One region of the Mesorhizobium sp. M0174 genome, then DNA from elsewhere that is predicted to be linked to it. Evidence: riboswitches for the same ligand, from Rfam matches in the RefSeq annotation. Region 1 holds a riboswitch; the other holds the start of a gene.
The links. Region 1 has a riboswitch for S-adenosylmethionine ahead of NKJ13_RS16200 (O-succinylhomoserine sulfhydrylase). Riboswitches for the same ligand answer to the same signal wherever they lie in the genome.
Positions count from the first base shown of each region.

Region 2: another riboswitch for S-adenosylmethionine. It lies ahead of metX (homoserine O-acetyltransferase MetX); the one in region 1 lies ahead of NKJ13_RS16200 (O-succinylhomoserine sulfhydrylase).

Region 1 covers NZ_JAMYTB010000007.1:36,341-41,145, reverse strand. Annotated here, with positions in the region: gene NKJ13_RS16205 (ceramide glucosyltransferase) at 80-1,234, shown strand; gene NKJ13_RS16200 (O-succinylhomoserine sulfhydrylase) at 1,270-2,460, opposite strand; SAM riboswitch at 2,531-2,608, opposite strand; gene NKJ13_RS16195 (2'-deoxycytidine 5'-triphosphate deaminase) at 2,744-3,838, shown strand; gene araD1 (AraD1 family protein) at 3,894-4,805, opposite strand, start outside.
Region 2 covers NZ_JAMYTB010000005.1:67,723-72,527, reverse strand. Annotated here, with positions in the region: gene NKJ13_RS12380 (DUF1330 domain-containing protein) at 1-56, shown strand, start outside; gene metW (methionine biosynthesis protein MetW) at 82-696, opposite strand; gene metX (homoserine O-acetyltransferase MetX) at 755-1,924, opposite strand; SAM riboswitch at 2,019-2,096, opposite strand; gene hisC (histidinol-phosphate transaminase) at 2,235-3,344, shown strand; gene NKJ13_RS12360 (prephenate/arogenate dehydrogenase family protein) at 3,351-4,286, shown strand; gene NKJ13_RS12355 (DUF2125 domain-containing protein) at 4,421-4,805, opposite strand, start outside.

The DNA of each region.
Region 1 (4,805 bases):
TGCCGGACGACTCAGCGTTCTGTCGAATTGTTGAAAACGGCTGTCATGCGGCCGGCATTTCTGGAGTGACCAGATCTCGATGGAACCGACATTCGCAGCCGCCCTCCTTTCCATAGCCCTCCTTCTTTCAAATCTCGCCAGCATCCTGTTAGCTTCGCAGAAGCTGAAGCGACCAGCCAGTATTGCGCCGCCCGCGGCCAACGCGCCGCCGGTATCGATCGTCATCCCGGCGCGCGGCGTCGAGCCGTTTGCCGAAGAGACGCTGGAGCGCGCCTTCTCACTCGACTGGCCGCGCTACGAACTCATCTTCTGTGTCGCCCATGCCGACGACCCGGTGGTCAAGCCGATCACTGCCGCAATGGCGCGCTTTCCAGCTATTCGCGCCCGCCTTCTGGTCGGTGACGACCGCATCAGCGGCAATCCAAAACTCAACAATTGCGTGAAGGGTTGGGAGGCGGCGCGTTATCGCTGGGTCATCCTTGCCGATTCCAATGTGCTTATGTCGAGCGACTACGTCCAGCACCTGATGGCGGCGTGGCGGCATGACACCGGCCTCGTCTGCTCGACGCCAATCGGCTCGCGGCCGGACGGGTTCTGGGGGGAGGTCGAATGCGCCTTTCTCAACACGCTGCAGGCACGCTGGCAGTACGCTGGAGAGGCGCTCGGCCTCGGCTTCGCCCAGGGCAAGAGCATGTTGTGGAACAAGCCGATGCTCGATGCCAATGGCGGCATCCGCGCGCTTGCCGCCGAGATCGCCGAGGACGCCGCCGCGACCAAGCTGGTCAACGGGCTCGGACTGCGAGTCAATCTTGTCGCCTCTCCCTTCGAACAGCCGCTCGGCCGGCGCACGCTTGGCGAGATCTGGTCGCGGCAGGCGCGCTGGGCGCGGCTGCGCCGCGTCACCTTTGCACTGTTCTTTGCCCCCGAAATCCTGATCGGCGCGGCACCGCCGCTAGTGCTTGCACTGATCGCCGCGGCTGACGCCGGCGTCAGCCTGCCGGCAACCGCCATCGCCGTGCTGGTCGCGGCCTACCTGCCGGAATGCGCCTTGGCCTCGACCAAGGGATGGCACCTGTCGCCGCGCACGATCCCGGCGATGATGGCACGAGACCTGATGCTTCCCGTCGTTTGGGCGCGCGGATGGCTGAGCGGCGCCATCGACTGGCGCGGCAACGTGATGACTATCCAGACGAAGACTGTCGCGGAGCTGGAAGAGACCCCGTCCGGCGCCTGATCGGCACGTCCCCGCTGCCTCTGTTCGGCCAGCCCTTATCCGGCAACTCTCAGTGCCTGCTCGATGTCTTCGAGCAGGTCGTCGGCGTCCTCAAGGCCGACCGACAGCCTGAGCGTTCCCGGTCCGATGCCGAGCTCGGCGCGGGCTTCATCAGTCAAGTTCTTGTGTGTGGTCGTCGCCGGATGGGTGATCAGGCTCTTGGCGTCGCCGAGATTGTTGGAAATCAGCACGACGTCGAGTGTGTTCTGGAAGGCAAAGGCCGCCTGCTTGCCGCCCTTCACATCGAAGCAAATCAGCGTCGAGCCGCCCGACATCTGCTTCTTGACCACGGCCGCTTGCGGGTGGTCGGCGCGGCCGGGATAGATGACGCGGGCGATTTGCGGGCGCTCGGCCAGGAAATCCGCGATGCGGCCGGCACTTTCCGTCTGCTGGCGTACGCGTAGCGGCAGCGTCTCCAGGCCTTTCAGCAGCGTCCAGGCATTGAAGGGCGAGAGGCTGGGGCCGGTGTGGCGGAAATAGTCATGCAGGTTCTCGTCGATCCATTTCTTGTCCGACAGAACGATGCCGCCAAGACAACGCCCCTGGCCGTCAATATGCTTCGTGGCCGAATAGACGACGATGTGGGCGCCGAGCTGCAGGGGTTTCTGCTGCAAGGGCGTAGCGAAGACATTATCGACGATCAGCCTGGCGCCGATCGAATTGGCAAGTGCCGCCACGGCGGCAATGTCGACTACCTCTAGCGTTGGATTGGTAGGGCTTTCCAGGAAAAACAGTTTGGTGTTTGGCTTGACCGCCTTTTCCCAATTGGCGATGTCGGTGCCGTCGACCAGCGTTGCCTCAATGCCGTATTTCGGCGCCAGCGTCTCGATCACCCAGCGGCAGGAGCCGAACAGCGCGCGCGCCGCCACGATATGGTCGCCCGCCTTGGCGCTACACAGCAGTGCTGCCGTCACCGCCGCCATGCCGGATGCCGTGGCGCGCGCGTCCTCGGCTCCTTCCAGCGCGCACATGCGTTTCTCAAACATGTCGACCGTCGGATTGGCATAGCGCGAATAGATGAAGCCCGGCTCCTCGCCCTTGAAGCGGGCCTCCGCCGCTTGCGCCGTCTCGTAGACATAGCCTTGGGTGAGATACATCGCCTCGGAGGTCTCGCCGAAGCCGGAACGCAGCGTCCCGGCATGCACGAGTGCGGTCTGAGGCTTCCAATCGCGCTTCTTGGTCATCATTCCATCCAAACACCAAAATTGGTCCAAACAACAAAAAACCGGCCGCGAAAGTCGCAACCGGTCCATATGGCCTTGCGGCCCGACGGTCCTTTAGCGACTTGTTTAACGTGGCTGCAAGCCGACCGGCCAAATCACCACGGGATAACGAGCTTTAGACCCGCGCCACGCTTGCGTCAATTGCCGGCATGATTAAGAGGGTTGTACCAAGCAGGTGCCAAAGGCGTCCACGGTCGGACCTGCGACAGAACAAGACCTCGCCCGGCCTTCGAACGGAGCCAGACCCTTGCGGCAGACAGGCATTCTTCCCGATCAGCATATTTCCGAGCTGTTCCAGACGGGCGCGCTGAAATCGCCGCGCATGCTCGATGCCGATCAGATCCAGCCGGCCAGCCTTGACCTCAGGCTCGGCGACAAGGCATGGCGAGTGCGTGCTTCCTTCTTGCCCGGCCCGGACCACAGGGTTGTCGACAAGCTCAACCGGCTGAAGCTGCACGAGATCAACCTCGCCGAAGGTGCGGTGCTGGAAACCGGCTGCGTCTACATCGTGCCGCTGCTCGAAAGCCTGGCGCTGCCCGCCCATATTTCCGCCTCCGCCAACCCGAAAAGCTCGACTGGACGGCTCGATATCTTCACCCGGGTAATGACCGACCGTGGCCACGAGTTCGACAAGATCGCCGCCGGCTATGAAGGCCCGCTCTATCTGGAGGTCAGCCCGCGCACTTTCCCGATCATCGTGCGGACCGGCTCGCGGCTGTCGCAGATCAGGTTCCGCACCGGCAATGCGCTCTTGTCGGAAAGCGAGCTGCACGAGTTGCACCGCGCCGAAATGTTGGTCGCCACCGAACCACCCAACATCTCAGGCGGGGGAATCGCGCTGTCGATCGATCTCGACGGCGACAAGGACGGGCTGGTCGGCTATCGCGGCAAGCACCACACCGGCCTGGTCGACGTCGACAAGCGCGCCGCGCAGGATGTCGTCGATTTCTGGGAGCCGCTCTACAAGAGCGGTGCCGGCGAGCTGGTGCTCGATCCGGACGAATTCTATATTCTGGTGTCGCGCGAGGCGGTGCATGTGCCGCCACTCTACGCCGCCGAAATGACGCCTTTCGACCCGCTGGTCGGCGAGTTCCGCGTCCATTATGCCGGTTTCTTCGACCCGGGTTTCGGCCATTCGGCGTCGGGCGGCACCGGCAGCCGGGCGGTGCTCGAGGTGCGTAGCCACGAAGTGCCGTTCATCCTCGACCACGGCCAGATCGTCGGACGGTTGGTCTACGAGCATATGCTGAAACGGCCGCAGGCACTCTACGGCACAGATCTCGGCTCGAACTATCAGGCGCAGGGCCTGAAACTGTCCAAGCATTTCCGCGCCGCGCGATGAGTTTGGAACTGCCAATCTCCCCCACGAGGGGGGAGATCACGCTGTCATCGACGCCTCAAAGCGCCTTCACCGCCACCTTCACCGGCTGCTCGATTTCAAGCGGGTTGCGCAGCGGCAGGCCGAAATCCTGCGCCTCGATTTCGAATACGTCACCGGCCTCGGTCCTGATGCCGTCGGCGAAGGACAGCGTCGCCGTGCCGAACATGTGCACATGCACGTCGCCCGGCTGGCGGAAGGCCGAGTATTTGAAGTGGTGATGCTCGAGATTGCCAATGGTGTGCGACATGTTCGCCTCGCCCGACAGGAACGGCTTTTCCCAAAGCAGCTTGCCGTGGCGCAGGATGCGTGAAGCGCCGCGAATGTCGGACGGCAGGTCGCCGATCAGGATCTCCGGCCCGAACGAGGCGTTGCGCAGTTTCGAATGGGCGAGGAAGAGATAATTCACGCGCTCGGTGACGTGGTCGGAAAACTCGTTCGACAGCGTGAAGCCGACGCGGAACGGGGCGCCGTCGTCGCCGATCACATAGATTCCGGCGATTTCCGGCTCCTCGCCGGCATCCTGGGCGAAGGCGGGCGACATGAGCGCCGCGCCGGGCGCCACTGCCATGGTACCGTTGCCCTTGTAGAACCATTCGGGCTGCACGCCGATCTGGCCCTTCGCCGGCTTGCCGCCCTCCAGCCCCATGCGGAACATCTTCATGGAATCGGTCAGCTGTTCCTCGCCGCCATCGCTGAGCTTCTTGTGCATGGAATCGCGGGTCGCGGCGGAGCCGAGATGCGTCAGCCCGGTGCCGGTGAGATGGAGATGCGCCGGATCGGGATGGTTGATCGGCGACAGCAGCCGACCCTTCTTGTAGGCTGCATCGAGATCGACGGTTTCGCCGAAGCCCTTGCGCTCGATCAGGGCGACAAGCCCGGTGCCGGTGCGCGCGGCTTCCATCGCCAGCGAATAGACGCTGCGGGCCCC
Region 2 (4,805 bases), on a different contig from region 1:
TGGTCCTGGTCGATGGCGTCCAGCACCCGCATAAGGCCACCGACGTTCTCGAATAAGGGGACGATCTGCGACGATTGGCTCTTATCGTTTCAGCAGAAACACCGCCTGCTGGCCGAAAAAATTCCAGAACCACCACGGCATCGAGAAGCCGATCCGCTGGCCATTGGCGTCGAGCGCGGTCGCCTTTTCCACCGTCGCGCCAAGCTCGTCGCACAGATTGACGAAATCGCGAATGGTGCAGAAATGGATGTTGGGGGTGTCATACCAGGAATAGGGCAGGTCCTTGGTCACCGGCATGCGGCCGTTGAACAGTAGCGAAAAGCGCACCCGCCAGTGGCCGAAATTTGGGAATGAGACGATGGCGCGGTTGCCGATCCTGAGCAGTTCGTCGAGCACCAATTTCGGATTGCGGGTCGCCTGCAAGGTCTGCGACAAGACGACGAAGTCGAAGCCCTTATCGGGATAGAATTGGAGATCCTTGTCGGCATCGCCCTGGATGACCGACAGGCCGCGCGCCACGCATTCGTTGACGCCGCGCTGCGACAGTTCCAGCCCGCGACCGTCGACCTTCTTGGTCGCCTGCAGCAATTCGAGCAGCAGGCCGTCGCCGGAACCGACGTCCAGCACCCGCGACTGCGGCGGGATGAGATCGGCGACGACCTCGAGGTCGACGCGCTGGGCGCGGTTGACGCTCATGGGCTCGTCACTTGCCTGGCGCATGAGCCTGATCCGAAAAGCCTGCAACTTTTCGGGGTCATGCGCCGAGCCCTCTGGCCCGCGCCGCCGAGGCGATGAAGCCTTTGATGGCGGCAAACAGTTCCGGCTCGTCGAGCAGGAAGGCGTCGTGGCCACGGTCGGTTTCGATCTCGACGAACGATACCGAGGCGCCGGCCGCGTTCAGCGCGTGCACGACCGAGCGGCTCTCCTCGGTCGGGAACAGCCAGTCGCTGGTGAACGAAACCAGGCAGAAGCGCGTCTTGGTGCCGGCGAAGGCATCGGCCAACCGGCCGCCATGGTCGGCGGCGAGATCGAAATAGTCCATCGCCCGGGTCATGTAGAGATAGGAGTTGGCATCGAAGCGATCGACGAAGGTCATGCCCTGATGGCGCAGGTAGCTCTCGATCTGGAAGTCGGCATCGAAGCCGAAGGTCAGGGCTTCGCGATCCTGAAGGTTGCGGCCGAACTTGCGGTGCAGCGCTGCTTCCGACAGATAGGTGATGTGAGCGGCCATGCGCGCCACCGCCAGCCCCTTTTCCGGCCGCTTGCCGTGCTCGAAGTATTTGCCGCCATGCCAGTCCGGGTCGGCCATCACTGCCTGCCTGCCGACCTCGTGGAAAGCGATGTTCTGCGAAGAATGGCGGGCGCCGGTGGCGATCGGCAGCGCCGAGAAGACGCGCTCGGGATAGCTCGAGGCCCATTGCAGCACCTGCATGCCGCCCATCGAGCCGCCCAGCACGCTGAACAGCTGTTCGATACCGAAATGCTCGACCAGCATCAGCTGCGCGCGCACCATGTCGCGGATGGTGATGATCGGCAGGTCGAGCCCGTAGGGCTTGGCGGTGGCGGGATTGGTCGAGGCGGGGCCGGTGGAGCCGAGACAGCCGCCGATGACGTTGGACGAGATGACGAAGAAACGATCGGTGTCGATGATCTTGCCGGGGCCGATCAGCACTTCCCACCAGCCTGGCTTGCCGGTCACCGGATTGGTGTTGGCGACATGCTGGTCGCCGGTCAGCGCATGGCAGACGAGGATGGCGTTGGAGCGCGCGTCGTTGAGCGTGCCATAGGTCTGGTAGGCAATCTGGAAGGGCGACAGCAGCGTGCCGGCGTCGAGCTTGAGCGGCTTGTCGGCGCCGAAACGCAACACCGGGCTCGACGGCTGGTCGGCCTCGTTGTTGGTTTTTCGCGCGCGCAAAGCGACCATCACATCTCCTTGCCCGGCCTTCAGTTGTCCACCGCCGGTCTGGGCAACAACCAGCCAGGCAACAAAAAACCGGCCATGCCTTCGCAAAGCCGGTTACAAGATGCAAACGGCCCTTTAGCAAGTTGTTTAACGTGGCTGCAAGCCGACCGGCCAAATCACCACGGGACTTTCGCTGCTCTTCTAGGACCGACGCATGGCTTCGTCAACGGCAAGTTCTTGATCCCGAATTGCCGCCCCTCGACATTCCGGGCCACGGCTTGTATTTCCGCTGCGGCCTCCGGATGGAGGCAATCTCGACGGATTTCATGGAATGAGCCAGATACCGGATCAGACACGTCCAAGGCCCCGCGCCGGCATCATGGACATCGAAGCCTATGTGCCCGGCAAGAGCGCGGCGCCTGAAGGTGTCGCCAAGGTCCATAAATTGTCGTCGAACGAGAACCCGCTCGGCCCTTCGCCAAAGGCGATAGAGGCCGCGCGCGCGGTCGCCGACAAGCTCGCGGTCTATCCCGACGGCAGCGCCAGGCGCCTGAGGGAAGCGATCGCCGAGGTGCACGGGCTCAACCCGGCGAACATCGTCTGTTCCAACGGCTCCGACGAGATTCTGGGCCTGCTGGCGCAGACCTACCTCGCACCCGGCGACGAAGCGATCATCACCGAACACGGCTTCATGGTCTACAAGATCTACATACAGTCGGCCGGTGCCGTCCCGGTTACGGTCAAGGAGACCGATGAACGCGCCGATGTCGATGCAATCCTTGCCGCGGTGACGCCGCGTACCAGGATCATCTTCCTTGCCAATCCCAACAATCCAACCGGCACCTACGTGCCGTTCCAGGAGGTGCGCCGCCTGCATGCCGGCCTGCCGCGAAACGTGCTTCTGGTGCTGGATGCCGCTTACGCCGAATATGTCCGGCGCAACGACTATGAAGCCGGCGTCGAGTTGGTGGGCAGCGCGGAAAACGTGGTCATGACCCGCACTTTCTCCAAATTGGGCCTGGGCGGGGCGCGGATCGGCTGGATGTATGCGCCGATGCATATCATCGACGCGATCAACCGCGTGCGCGGGCCTTTCAACGTCAATGCGACTGCTATCGAGGCCGGTATCGCGGCGATCCGCGACCGCGTCCATATCGAGCGCAGCGTGGCGCATAACGAGACCTGGCTGGCATGGCTGACCGAGCAATTAAGCGGGCTCGGGCTGCGGGTGACGCCGAGTGTCGGCAATTTCATCCTTATCCACTTTCCCGAGGAGAAAAAGCATTCGGCGGCGGCCGCCGACGACTACCTCAGTGCGCGCGGCTACATATTGCGGCGCGTTTCCGGCTACGGTTTTCCGAACGCGCTGCGCATGAGCATCGGCACCGAAGAGGCCAACCGCGGCGTTGTCGCCGCACTCGCGACATTCCTGAAAAGCTAGAACGCCATGACCTCACCGATGTTCGAAAAGATCGCGCTGGTCGGCATCGGCCTGATAGGCTCGTCGCTGGCCCGCGTCATCCGCCGCGAGGGGCTCGCCGGCCAAGTCGCGATTTCGACGCGCAGCGAAGCGACGCTGGCGCGGGCGAGCCTACTCGCCCTCGGCGACACCTACACGACGGATGCGAAAGAGGCGGTTCGCGATGCCGATCTGGTCGTCGTTTCGGTGCCGGTAGGCTCTTCGGGTACCGTCGCCGCGGAGATCGCGCCGGCGCTGAGGAAGGGCGCCATCCTCACCGATGTCGGCTCGACCAAGGCATCGGTGATCGCGCAGATGCAGCCGCATGTGCCTGATGGCGTGCACTTCATCCCCGGCCATCCTTTGGCCGGCACCGAAAAGTCGGGACCGGATGCCGGTTTTGCCGAACTGTTCGAGAACCGCTGGTGCATCTTCACACCGCTGCCCGGCACCGATGCCGATGCGCTGGAAAAGCTATCCGAATTCTGGCGCCGCTGCGGCTCCAACATCGACACGATGGACCCCCAGCATCACGACATGACGCTGGCCATCGTTTCGCACCTGCCGCACATCATCGCCTATAACATCGTCGGTACCGCCGACGATCTGGAGTCGGTGACCAAGTCCGAGGTCATCAAATACTCGGCTTCCGGCTTTCGCGACTTCACCCGTCTCGCGGCGTCCGACCCGACCATGTGGCGTGACGTCTGCCTGCACAACAAGGATGCCATCCTCGAAATGCTGGCGCGATTCTCGGAAGATCTGTCCTCGCTGCAGCGGGCGATCCGCTGGGGCGACGGCGAAAAGCTGTTCGACCTGTTCACCCGCACCCGCGCCGTCCGCCGCTCGATCATCGAGGCCGGCCAGGACATCGACGTACCGGATTTCGGTCGCCAGGCAGTCGAACACCCGCCGAAGGGATAAGCCGCGGCAGGCCGATCGCAGGCCAGACAGGCTTGGAGCGGTTTATCGTTTCACGGAAACGCCGAACCGCTCGGTCTCTTTGTTTTTTGCGCAACTCCGGACGGAAGACCGTTCACACTTTTCCTGGAATTACTCTAGTCGAGCGGCTTGATCTTGCCGAGCGGGATGAAGCCGAGCGAGGCCTTGCCCTTGACGATCTTCAGCGGCATCGACGGCTGGTTGCCGAGCATCGCCAGTCCGGCAAAGCCGGTTTGGATCTCTTTCTTCTGCTCGGGGATGGCGGTGGCAAGGATCGCCGCCACGGCCTTTGGATCATTGAGCTTGATCATCAAGTCGGCATTTATGAGACCGTCGCCATCGACCGACAGCGGTCCGGAAAGGGTGATGCGCGCAGTTCCGGACGACAGGTCGAGCTCGTGGATTTCGGCCGTGAGGCCGCGCAGGCTCTTCGGATTTGCCTTGATCAGCGTCACGCCGTTCTTCAGGGTCACATCGCCGCTGCCATCGAGCGGCGGCAAG